DNA from 2 places in the Exiguobacterium sp. JMULE1 genome. Region 1 is predicted to be linked to the other one. Evidence: a T-box and tRNA genes for the amino acid it is inferred to sense, from the RefSeq annotation. Region 1 holds a T-box; the other holds one or more tRNA genes.
What was found. A T-box is a leader RNA that pairs with one kind of tRNA and senses whether it is charged. The one in region 1 lies ahead of alaS (alanine--tRNA ligase), so its partner is inferred to be a tRNA-Ala.

Region 1 (6,622 bases):
ACGCAAGGGATTCCCGTCGTTCGTTTGAACGTCGTCCATCGCCAAGCGGAAGATTCTTCGATTTTACGACTCGCGCACGATTTGAAGAACCGGACGACGTCAGCTGATTTGTTATCACCACTTGCGGATCGTCGCTTTTACACCGCGTCTCCGCAAGAGACGTTACGTGGCATCTCAGCCTTCGCGGAAAAAGCACTTGCAAAAGGGTATTCGAAATTCGATGTTCAGGTTCTGGCACCGACTTACCGTGGTCAGGTCGGAATCGACGAACTGAATGTCGCCTTGCAACGCGTCTACAATCCGGAGGAACCGAAAAAACGCGAAGTCAAACAAGGCACTCGGATTTACCGGACCGGGGATAAGATTCTTCAGCTCGTCAATAATGCGGAAGAGAACGTCTATAACGGAGATATCGGCGAAATCGTCAATATCTTCTTCGCCAAAGAGAACGTCGACAAGGTGGATAAGATCATCGCCCGCTTCGACCAGACGGAAGTCGAGTACAACCGGAGTGACTGGGATCAATTCACGCATGCCTACGCGATTACGATCCACAAGGCACAAGGGTCCGAGTTTCCGATCGTCTTGATGCCGGTCTATTTCACGGGGGCATTCAAGCATTCCCGAAACTTGATTTATACGGCGGTCACCCGTGCGAAGTCGAGTTTATTATTGTTCGGCGACCCACGAGCGTTTCATAAAGCGTCGCAAGAAGAGGAGCCGCGGCGCCGAACACGATTGATTGAACGACTCGGTGGGGTGACAAAGACTTGACGGATGCTGTGTGATAGGTAATAATCACGATAGATGAATGGACGTAACACGTTGATGGAAGATAAGTAAAAGGAAAACTCGAGTCCAGAGAGAAGTGAGTCTGCTGCAATCACTTTCTCGAGTCCCTTTGAAGCTCCTTCCGGAGTCGGGTGTAAACACCTGCGGGTCATCCCCGTTATCAGATGTTCGAGGTAGGCAATGGATTGCTTACGAACGAGGGTGGTACCACGGAAGCGATGCTTTCGTCCCTTTTCAGGGATGAAGGCATCGCTTTTTTGCGTCCAAATAAAACCAATGGGGGTAACTGTTCATGAAAGCTCTAAAACCATTAACGGGTGCACAAATCCGTCAGATGTATCTTGATTTCTTCCAAAGCAAAGGGCATGCGATCGAACCGAGTGCTTCACTCGTACCGGTCGAGGATCCATCGCTCTTGTGGATCAACTCAGGGGTTGCGACACTCAAGAAATATTTCGATGGTCGTGTCATTCCTGATAATCCACGTATCGTCAACGCACAAAAATCAATCCGGACGAATGATATCGAAAACGTCGGGAAAACAGCACGTCACCATACGTTCTTCGAGATGCTCGGAAACTTCTCTGTCGGTGATTACTTCCGTGAAGATGCAATCAAATGGGGCTGGGAACTCTTGACGAGTGATGACTGGTACGGTCTTGACCCGGAACGTCTCTCGGTCACGATTCACCCGGAAGATGACGCAGCGCGTCAAATCTGGCTTGAACTCGGTGTACCGGCTGAGCGGATCATTCCACTTGAAGATAACTTCTGGGAAATCGGTGAAGGTCCATCTGGTCCGAACACGGAAATCTTCTTCGACCGTGGACCTGCTTTTGGAGACGATCCGAACGATTCAGAACTCTACCCAGGTGGCGAAAACGAACGCTATCTCGAGATCTGGAATATCGTTTTCAGTCAGTATAACCACGATGGACACGGCAACTACACGGAACTTCCGCGTAAAAACATCGATACAGGAATGGGACTCGAACGGATGGCATGTGTCATGCAGGACGTGCCGACGAACTTCGATACGGATCTGTTCATGCCGATCATTCACAAAACAGAAGAGATCAGCGGTAAAATCTACCGTGATGATTCGAAACTCGATGTAGCATTCAAAGTCATCGCAGACCACATCCGTACCGTATCATTCGCAATTGGTGATGGTGCGCTTCCTTCGAATGAAGGACGCGGATATGTCCTTCGTCGTTTACTGCGCCGTGCGGTGCGTTATGCGAAGATGCTTGGAATCGAGCGTCCGTTCATGTATGAACTCGTCGATACGGTCGGGAATGTCATGGTTGACTTCTACCCACAAGTTCCAGAAAAAGCAGACTTCATCAAACGTGTCATCAAAAACGAAGAAGAACGTTTCCATGAGACACTTCATGACGGTCTTGCAATCTTGAACACAGTCGCTCAGACGTCTAAGGCGAACGGTGAGCATGTTATCAGTGGCGAAGATGCGTTCCGTCTGTATGACACGTATGGTTTCCCACTCGAATTGACAGTCGAGTATGCGGAAGATCATCAGATGTCTGTTGATGAAGAAGGCTTCAAACTAGCGATGGATGCACAACGTCAGCGTGCACGTGCAGCGCGTGAAGAGAGTGGTTCGATGCAACAGCAATCGGAAGTCCTCTCGACGCTAAAAGATAAAAGTACGTTCGTCGGCTATACCGACCTTAAGGCGGATGCGAAAATCATCGCATTGTTGCATGATGGAGAACGAGTCACAGAAGTCGCTGCTGGTGAAGAAGCACAAGTCATTCTTGACATCACACCGTTCTACGCTGAAAGTGGTGGTGAAGTCGCGGATACAGGAACAATCGAAGGCAAAGACTTCGTTCTTGATGTCAAAGATGTTCAAAAAGCACCAAACGGTCAAAACTTGCATACGGTCATCGTTCGTACAGGGATCGCAACGGAAGCTGCAGACGTCGTTGCAACAGTCGAAGCAGCAGAGCGTAAAGCCGTCACGAAAAACCATACGGCAACACACTTGCTTCATAAAGCATTGAAAGATACGCTCGGAACACACGTCAACCAAGCAGGATCACTCGTTTCTCCAGATCGTCTTCGTTTCGACTTCTCACACTTCGGTGCAGTGACACAAGAAGAGTTGACGAAGATTGAACAAGACGTCAACCAAGCAATCTGGGCATCACTACCGGTTGATATCGAAGAGATGAACATCGCTGATGCAAAAGCAAAAGGCGCAATGGCATTGTTCGGTGAGAAATACGGTGAAACGGTTCGTGTCGTCTCAGCAGGCACGTACTCGATCGAGTTGTGTGGCGGTATCCACGTCGGGAACACAGCAGAAATCGGCTTGTTCAAGATCGTTTCAGAGTCCGGGATCGGTGCAGGTACACGCCGAATCGAGGCGGTAACGGGTGCAGGCGCGTATCGTGTCATGAATCAGCACTTGGAAACACTCGAACAAGCAGCAGCTGTCTTGAAGACGAAGACGACAGAAGTTCCTGTTCGCATCGAAGCACTGCAACAACAGCTCCGTGAGACGGAACGGGCGAATGAATCGTTGCAAGCAAAACTTGCGAACATCGAAGCTGCTTCATTGAAGGACGATGTTGAGGAAATCAACGGTGTGCGTGTGCTTGCGAAACGCGTCGACGTCTCAGATATGGATGCTCTTCGCGGTATGATGGACGAGTTGAAGAGCTCGCTCGGATCAGCAATCATCGTTCTCGGAAGTGCGCAAGGTGAGAAAGTCAATCTCGTCGCAAGCGTCTCAAAAGATTTAATCGACCAAGGCTATCATGCTGGTAAATTGATCAAGGAAGTCGCAACACGCTGCGGTGGTGGCGGTGGCGGTCGCCCTGACATGGCTCAAGCTGGTGGAAAAGATGCGTCGAAATTAGAAGAAGCACTCGCGTACGCTTCACAATACGTGCAATCACTGGCATAATAGAAACGTAGTGTATATGAAAGAGGTGATGAACGTGAGTCAGATGGATCAAACGATGAAATTCAACTTTCCGGAAGACGATAACAAAGCAGCGACACGTGATGTGTTGTTGACTGTCTATCATGCTTTAGAAGAAAAAGGATATCATCCGATCAACCAAATCGTCGGCTATCTCCTTTCAGGAGATCCTGCTTACATTCCTCGTCATAATGACGCACGTAACTTAATTCGTAAGATTGAACGCGACGAATTGCTCGAAGAACTCGTGAAATCTTATTTGGCGGAGAGTGGAAATTCAAAATGAAACGTGCAATGGGACTAGATGTCGGTTCGAAGACGATCGGGGTAGCGGTCAGTGACTTGATGGGCTGGACGGCGCAAGGCGTCGAGACGGTCAAGTGGACGGAACCGGATTACCCAGAAGCCTTCAAACGGCTCGATGTCATCATGAAGACATACAATGTCGAAATCCTAGTCATTGGTCTTCCGAAAAACATGAACGGTTCCATCGGTCCCCGCGCAGAAGCAAGTGAAGCTTTTGCGAAGGAAATCGAACAGCATACCGGGCTTGAAGTCGTCTTCATGGATGAACGGTTGACGACGATGCAAGCAGAACGGATGCTGATCGATGCCGATGTCAGCCGTAAAAAGCGTAAACAAGTCATCGATAAGATGGCTGCCGTCATGATCCTGCAATCGTACTTGGATCGGACGAATCGATGAAGGGGGAGAAACCGATGGCTGAAGAAAAACGTCAGTATCTCTTTCCAGATGAAGAGGGCGGCGAACATCTTTTCGAAGAATGGTACCGTTACTCGAGTGAACGTACAGGAAAAACCTATCTGTTTCTTGAAATGATCGGTAACCCTGACGAAGGAGCAGATGATCTGATCATCTGTGAGATCGATGAATATGGAGAAGGCGAAGATGATTTCGAATTGAGCCTGATCGATGAAAATGATGAGCAAACTTGGGATGAACTCGAGCTTGCGTTAAAGGAGCGGATCACTGATGCAACAGAATGAACCAACACGTTACGTAATTCCGGACGGCGAAGGAAATGATTTCGAATTCGTAGAACGTCTGCGTTACGAAAGCCCACGTTCGAGTAAGACATACATCTTCCTTGAGCCAATCGGAGCAGACTATGACGAAGCAGAAGAAGTCGATATCTTCGTTTACGAACTTGACGAATACGGTGATGGAGACAACGACTTCAACCTCGTACCGATCGATGAAGATGATACAGCGACTTGGGATGAAATCGAAGAAGTCTTTAACACGCTCGAAGATCAGTTAGACTAACCCGACTCATGACAGGTGACGTCGTAAGAGACTTTCTCTTACGATGTCACCTTGTTTTAAGAGAAGAAGGAGGAACCGATGGAGAACGAATGGAAGCAAAATGCCGAAATCGAAAAAAGGCGACGCCGGACATCACGGCGGATTACGCTAATCATCCTTTCTGTATTGTTGACGATTTTTCTAGTTGCCAGTGCGGTCGTCTATGTCTTTTTGAAAAATGCGCTTGAACCAGTCGATGAAGCAGCGACGAAATCCGTCAAAGTCGAAGTTCCTTTAGGAGCAGGGACGAGTACGATTGCTTCCTTACTAAAGGAAAAAGACTTGATTGCGAACGAGACGATTTTCCGTTATTACGTCCGTTATAAGAATGAATCGTCATTCCAGGCGGGTACGTATACACTGTCACAAGCCATGTCCCCGGATGAAATCATCAATGAATTAAAGACGGGAACGGTCATGAAGGCAGCGGATGTGAAAATCACGTTACCTGAAGGCATCACGATGGATCGTCAAATCGCTTTGATCGCGAAAGCAACGAACTTCAAGGAAGAGACGGTCCGTAAAGAATTGACGGATGCGACATTCATCGACAGCATGATTGAAAAATATCCGATGTTGACGGATGAAGTGAAAAAAGATGGTGTCCTGTATGCACTTGAAGGGTACCTCTTCCCAGCAACGTATGAGTTTGATAAAGGAAAAAGCATTGATCAAATCGTCGAGACGATGCTCGATGAAACAGAAAAAGTCTACGATGAGAATGAGGATGCCATTCAAAAGTCTGGCATGACCTTCCATGAAGTACTCAGTCTCGGTTCCATGGTCGAGCGTGAAGCGGCGACAGCAGATGATCGTCGTGAAATCGCTGGTGTCTTTAAAAATCGATTGGATGACGGTATGAAGTTACAGTCGGATCCAACGGTTTGGTATGGCACAGGTGAAAATACGGCTTTAACGACGCTGAAGGATCTCGAGAACAATTCGAAGTACAATACGTACAAGTACGAAGGGATTCCGATTGGTCCGATTTCAACGGTCAGTAAGGATTCGGTACTTGCCGTGTTAAATCCGAATAAAACGAAATATGTCTATTTCTTCGCCCGTCCACCAAGCGATAAACATCCACGAGGACAGATTCTATACGAAGAGACATATGAAGAACATCAACGAAACGTCGTTAAGTATAAGCCGGAATGGGTGGAATACGAAGCGAGTAAAGAGCAATGAGCAACGGGTTGGGTTGAAGCGGGAAGTTCGCTTCAAGTCAACCTGTTTATGCGGAAGAGGGAGTGAATGGCGTGAATGATTTCACGACCTATGTCGAATCAATGATTCATCCTCGAGATGCTCTGTTAGAAGAAATGGAGCGTTATGCGGAAGAACATCATATACCAATCATCGAACTGACAGGTTCCGAAGTCTTGTTATCGCTCCTGCGATTACAACAACCGAAGCGCATTTTAGAAGTCGGAACCGCAATCGGATATAGTGCGATTCGGATGGCCCGTGCGCTACCGGATGCGCGCATTACGACGATTGAACGAAATGCAAAGCGGTATGAAGAAGCAAAAACCTTCATCGCCCGGTCAG
Region 2 (6,622 bases), 780 kb from region 1:
AATAAATTTTTCCACCTGGCGCCGTGATTTCCGGCTTGAAATCAAGATTCGGTGTAACACCCCATGACGATGATTCTGCCATTTCTCCCGCTACTGGATTGTCTATTGAAACCGGCTTTCCGTCGAACGTCACAGTAATCGCTTTTCCTGCTTTTGCTTTTGCTTCAAGATCGTTCCCATCCGCGATACTGAGCGTCACCATCGGAATCGTCGGATTGTTGAGTGCCATGCTGACGTAATCCCCATGATCAATTCGTCCACGAACGACGACACCGACTGCTCCTTGTTTTTCGGCTTCCCCTTGAATTTTCGCATAGTTAAAATCGCCTGTTCGTACGACAAAGACGACTTTGCCTTTAACATCTTTTCCTTCGTAATTCGACGCTTGACCATCACCAACATAGATGACGTCCTTTTTCTCTTTACCGAAGACTGTGATCGGATTCGGCGAGTCCTGCTTTTGGTACGCCAAGTAACCAGCATCCTGTCCGTCGATCGTCAGTGCCATGCCTTCAAGCGTCAATTTCGTATTCTCTAGCGATGCGACTTGAAGTGCTTGGCTGATCAGACCCGGAGATCCTACGACACCGATGTCAGGATTCGCTGTATACGGATTACCTGCACCATGACTTATGAATGCCGAGTTCCCGGCAGAGATCGCGCATAGAATCCCGTTGTTCATCGCGTTGACGATTGCGCGTTGTTCCGGATCATCCGCATTGACGAACGATGCCGTCGAACCAAGACTCATGTTGATGACATCCGCACCGAGAGCAATCGCATCATCGATCGCTTTGATATAGATATCACTGAATGTCGATGGCATGCCTGGATCATTTCCGAATACTTTCATCGCGAGGAGTTGTGTTTCCGGTGCGACTCCTTTGATCCCGCCATTTGCTTCGTCTCCATTGGCACCGACCGTACCCGCTACGTGCATTCCGTGCATCGATGCACCTGCACCTAAATCACGGATTTCGCTATCGTGATCAGCGTAGTTATAGCCGTATGGGACTTTTTCCGTAAAATACTTCCCTTTTAGTCCTTTTGTTTCTTTAGCACTCTCAACCTTCGAAGAAGTCAAATCGATCTTCGTCTCCGGGCTCAACACCATATCTTTATGCGATGGATCAATCCCCGTATCGATGACCGCTACGATTGTCCCTTCCCCTTTGAAGCCATAATCCTGCCATGTTTCTTTTGCATTAACCATATCTTTGCTATACAACATGTCTGGTTTTGCGCCTTTATCGGCTTTCGGTCGCGCGTATTCATGGGCGATATGTACGCTCTTGACTCCGGCGAGTTGTTTGATGTCTTCGATGTCGCCGAACTTGACTTCACCACTGAATCCGTTGATGACGGTCGTGAAGCTTTCCTTATATGTAACGGGAATCGATTTTTTAGCGATCGCTGACTTGACTGATTTTTGGACGCTGACGAGGCGATCCTTAATCGACTCTTTTTCGGCATTGCTCAATGTGCTATACCGCTTGTTTTGTGCCTGCGCGATTTGAATCGCCGGCTTCTGCTCCATCTCGATGACGACACGGACCTTGTCAGACTGCTTATACACCTTCTCCTGTCCTGTTTTCTTAAGTGAGAGGGCATGCGGCTTTTGACCGCTTGCCTTATCTTGCGAGGACAGTGCTCCTTGAGCACTAACCAAGTTGGAAGATGTCATTAAGACAGCTGCCAAGAGTGCGATTTCCTTCTTCATGCTTCTTTTCCCCTTTTCTAAAAAACCATAATGATGTTACCAACAAAACAGTTAAACGAAAATTCTGTATATTTAGTTTAATGAAATAGATGGAAATAAACAATTCGGTTCTGTCTGTTTTATATAATTATTTGTTTTTATTGACACTTTATATCTCATTTCCATATTTTAAGAAAAACAAAAAAACTCTTGAATCCTCAAGAGTTTGAAGTGTATGAATATGGTGGAGACTATCGGGATCGAACCGACGACCTTTTGGCTGCCAGCCAAACGCTCTCCCAGCTGAGCTAAGCCCCCATGAATTAACTTTAGTATACGCATCGCTAACTGCTTTATCAATATAAAAATAACGCTTTCATAAAAAAGAATTCCTTCCAAAATCATTAGAAGGAATCCACGATTCATTTATTCAATTCACGCATCAAATCCGCCTGTCGTTCAAGCTCTGCCTGTTGCTCGAGGATCAAGACCTTTTTGTACGTCCGCGCAGAAATCAAGATGCTGATCTCATAGAGAACGAACAATGGGACCGAGATCATCAAGTGTGACGTCACGTCCGGCGGTGCGATCAATGCCGCAACGACGAACAGCGCAAAGTACGCATATTTCCGATTCTTTCGCATGAAAATTGGCGTCACGAGACCAAGACGTGTCAGAAACATCGTCACGACCGGCAATTGGAAAAGAAGACCGAACGGAATCGTTAATCGGATTAAAAAACTGAAGTAGTTCTCGACTCCGATGACTTGTTCGATTCCGAGTTCCTTCCCTAATTCAGTCGAAACTTTTAATAAGAAAGGTAACAACCAAAAGTATGAGAAGGCTACACCAGCCAAAAATAGAAAGAAGATGACCGGAATATACGTCAATGTCGCTTTTTGCTCCTTATCATACAGACCAGGGCGGACGAATGCCCACAGTTGATACATCCAGAACGGCGATGCCAGCACGATTGCGATGATGAACGCAAGATTCAAATACAACATTAAAGGATCTGCGACGTTGAAGGCATTCAAACCGATACCGAGCTCTTTTAAGTCCGCTTGCAAGAAGCGAACGAGCGGTCGGACGAGCGGAAATGCAACAGCGAACAGGACGACGACGATGATAAGCGACCAGACGATCCGTTTACGCAGTTCGTCCAGATGCGACGTCACGCTTTGTTCTTGATCAATCGCCATGATTCAATCACTTCTCTTTCGGTTCATCCTTTTTATCGTCGTCCATGATACCGTTCGTTGCGCTCTTGAACTCTTTCAATGTCTGACCCGCAGCACGACCAAGTTCAGGTAATTTCTTCGGTCCGAAGATGATTAATGCGACGACACCGATTAGTGCTAAACTACCTGGTCCGATGAATGCTATAGTTGACGGGATAAGGTTTTCCATTATGATTTCACTCCTTCAGCTGATTGCGAATAATGCTTCATGAAATAAACTAACGACTGCAACTCGATCGATAAATCGATGTGATGGACCCGGACGCTCGCTGGCACGTTCAACCGCGCGGGCGTAAAGTTCAGGATGCCAGTCACACCATACTCGACTAACTCATCCGCTACTGACTGCGCGAACTGGGATGGAACCGTCAAGATGGCAACATCGACCTGATTCGCTTCGATTTGTTCTTTCATGTCCGAAACATGATAGATTGGAACGTCATGCGTCGTTGTTCCGACCTTCTCTTCGTCCGCATCAAACGCAACGACTATCCGAGTACTATTATTCTTTAAAAAGTTATAATTTGCAAACGCTGTTCCGAGATGACCGACCCCGATTAAGGCAACATTCGTCACCTCATCTTGATTCAAGGTTTTGCGGAAAAACGTTAAGAGATGTTGAACGTTATATCCATACCCCTTCTTCCCTAATGCCCCAAAGTAGGAAAAATCGCGACGAATCGTTGCTGAATCAACCTTCACCGCCTCGCTTAACTCAGCAGAAGAGACGCGGAGCTTGCCTGAATTGTATAAACTTTGGATGAAGCGATAATATAGCGGCAACCGTTTTGCTGTCGCTTGTGGAATTTTTGTGTCTGGTCCATTCATCCTGCAGTTCCCCCTTCGGCCACATCCATCGTGGCACCCAAATCTTTGCAAAAAGCTTTCTACTCTCCTTGATTGTAAACCACTTCACATAGAGTCACAAATAATATATTCCGCAGGACCTCGCGCTTTTGTTCGTGATAGACTAAAGGGTGGAAGGATGGATGGAAATGATACTCTTACAAGTCAACCAACTCTCGAAATCATTCGGCGTTGAGCCGATTTTAGAAAATATCAAATTGGAAGTACAAGAGCGCGACCGGATTGCGCTCGTCGGACGAAATGGTGCTGGTAAATCGACATTGCTCAAAATCATTGCTGGCGAACTCAGTCATGACTCGGGTGACATCATGAAAGGTAAGGATGTCAAAATCGGTTATCTCGCGCAGGACAGTGGTCTTGAATCGAACGAGACGATCTGGAACGAGATGCTGACCGTCTTTGAACATTTGCAGGAACAAGAACGAACACTGCGTCGGATGGAAATCGAAATGGGTATGGAGCATATCTTGAACGACCCGATCGCTTACGATCGTCTCCTAAAGACGTACGATCAAGCGCAACACGACTTCTCAGAAGCGGGTGGTTATCAGTTCGAAGCGAATATCCGCTCCGTCCTGCACGGCATGCGCTTTTATCCGGACGATTATTCGCGCCGGATCCAAACGTTATCCGGTGGTCAACGGACACGTCTCGCCTTAGCGAAGATGCTCCTGCAAGCACCAGAGCTCCTCATTCTCGATGAGCCAACCAACCACCTCGATATCGATACGCTCGCTTGGCTCGAAAGTTACCTCGGCGGTTATCGTGGTGCCGTTCTGATCGTCTCGCACGACCGGTACTTCCTTGACCAAGTCGTCAATGTCGTCTATGAGCTGTCACGCAATGTCTGCCGTAAGTTCACCGGTAACTACACGAAGTACTTGGAACAAAAAGCGGCATTGTACGATCAAGAAATGAAACAGTTCGAACAGCAACAAGAAGAGATCGCGAAGATGCAGGACTTCATTCAACGCAACATCGCTCGGGCGACGACGACAAAACGTGCCCAAAGTGTCCGGAAGCGACTCGAGAAAGTCGACCGGCTCGACCGACCAGATGGGGATGAGCGTAGCACGGTCCTGTCCTTCCCGATTGAAAAACAGAGCGGAAACGACGTTCTTCAAGTGAATCAACTGGCGATCGGTTACGAAGAAGCTGTCTCAAAAGACATCACGTTCCGCTTGCAACGCGGTGAATCACTGGCACTCGTCGGACCGAACGGCATCGGAAAGTCGACGCTCTTAAAAGTCCTCGTCGGTCGCTTACGCCCCCTCTTCGGTGATTTCCGTTTCGGAACTGGCGTCTCGATCGGATATTACGATCAAGAGCAGGCAGAACTCAATGACCGGAACCGCGTCATCGATGAGATTTGGAACGAATGGCCACTGATGCGTGAACAAGAAGTCCGGTCTGTCCTCGGGCAATTCTTGTTTAGCGGTGACGATGTCTTCAAGATCGTCCATGAGTTATCTGGTGGCGAACGCGGACGTCTCGCACTTGCAAAACTGAAACTCCGGAAAACGAACGTCCTCGTCCTCGATGAGCCAACGAACCATTTAGATCTAGATTCGAAGATGGTCCTTGAAAATGCGCTCGTCGACTACGAAGGAACGCTGTTATTCGTCTCTCACGACCGTTACTTCATCGACCGAATCGCGACCCGCGTCATCGAGATGAGTGAAGCCGGCGTGACGGAATACCTCGGTGATTATTCGTACTACACGGAGAAGAAGGCGGAGCAAGAAGAGATTGCGCGTCTTGAAGCCGAGGAAGCAAAAGCTGCAAAGGTCACGGCGTCGAAGACGATCGATAAAGAAGCGCAGAAAGAAGAGCGCAAGCGCCGTCAGCAAATCGAACAACTCGAACAAGACATTGAGCGGCTCGAACAGCGTTCAGCGGAGATCGAACAGTTGCTTTGCGAACCGGAAGTCTTCAATGACATTCCGAAAGCAACGGCACTTTCGGCAGAACGTGATCAGATTGATGTCGATTTGCTCGAATTAATGGAACGATGGGAGAACCAACACTGATGCGGACGAAGAGCTTTTTCATCAATCTCATCTTAGGATTACTATCCGGTGTTCTCTATTTCGTACCGTTATATGCCGATTATGTATCCGTCTTTATTCGTCCAGATGCCTTCAATGCTGCACTTCCTTTGTTCCTCTTGATTTCCTGCATGATCGGTCTCGTCATCCAGACATGGAGTGGGCTCTTCATCAGTTTACTCTCGGGATTATGCTGTACGCTCCTGACGATACAGCTATTCGTCGAACTCAATGATCCGTTGATCTTATCGTATTACGGTAGTGTCTCTCCAATCAGCGCTTTCTTGATCAGCTGCGTCGGAATATGGGCACTCGCAATCGTCTTTTATTTGCTCGATGGCTATCAGTACAGTAAACGTCATGGTCTTGAAGCCTCTTCAAACGAAATCGATCCTCAGCCTTGATGAATCAGATGAACGACATGAAAAAAGGAGTGGAGATTCCGGTAGTTAGACCGGTCTCTCCACTCCTTTTTGTTTGAATCAAAATGAATCGTACGATGAGTCAGGCATTCACACTTCGATCATTTCGTCGGTCGGGCAATCGTAAACGTCTTCCCGATCGTCGCATAATCATTCCCTGCTAAACGAGCGACAGCCTTCAAGCCTGCCGCGTCAATTCGGAACGACTCGACGAGTTCATCTGCAACGTGATAGCGCAGTACTTCCCCGATTAGAAGATCGGCACCTTCTAGCTCGACGTGTTGCGTCAAGCGCATCTCGAAGCGAATTTTCGCTTCCGCGATTCCGGGTACTTCGATTGCGTCA

Region 2: it encodes a tRNA-Ala, which carries the amino acid that the T-box ahead of alaS (alanine--tRNA ligase) is inferred to sense. The anticodon was not compared.

The regions. Positions count from the first base shown of each region.
Region 1 is NZ_SGWC01000002.1:2,039,313-2,045,934, reverse strand. It holds gene recD2 (SF1B family DNA helicase RecD2) at 1-774, shown strand, start outside; T-box leader at 817-1,027, shown strand; gene alaS (alanine--tRNA ligase) at 1,085-3,727, shown strand; gene EXW93_RS11055 (IreB family regulatory phosphoprotein) at 3,762-4,031, shown strand; gene ruvX (Holliday junction resolvase RuvX) at 4,028-4,450, shown strand; gene EXW93_RS11045 (DUF1292 domain-containing protein) at 4,465-4,752, shown strand; gene EXW93_RS11040 (DUF1292 domain-containing protein) at 4,739-5,032, shown strand; gene mltG (endolytic transglycosylase MltG) at 5,111-6,259, shown strand; gene EXW93_RS11030 (O-methyltransferase) at 6,331-6,622, shown strand, end outside.
Region 2 is NZ_SGWC01000002.1:2,814,417-2,821,038, forward strand. It holds gene EXW93_RS14750 (S8 family serine peptidase) at 1-1,720, opposite strand, end outside; tRNA gene EXW93_RS14755 (tRNA-Ala) at 1,942-2,017, opposite strand; gene tatC (twin-arginine translocase subunit TatC) at 2,122-2,901, opposite strand; gene EXW93_RS14765 (twin-arginine translocase TatA/TatE family subunit) at 2,909-3,109, opposite strand; gene EXW93_RS14770 (redox-sensing transcriptional repressor Rex) at 3,109-3,768, opposite strand; gene EXW93_RS14775 (ATP-binding cassette domain-containing protein) at 3,936-5,837, shown strand; gene EXW93_RS14780 (hypothetical protein) at 5,837-6,259, shown strand; gene EXW93_RS14785 (flavin reductase family protein) at 6,379-6,622, opposite strand, start outside.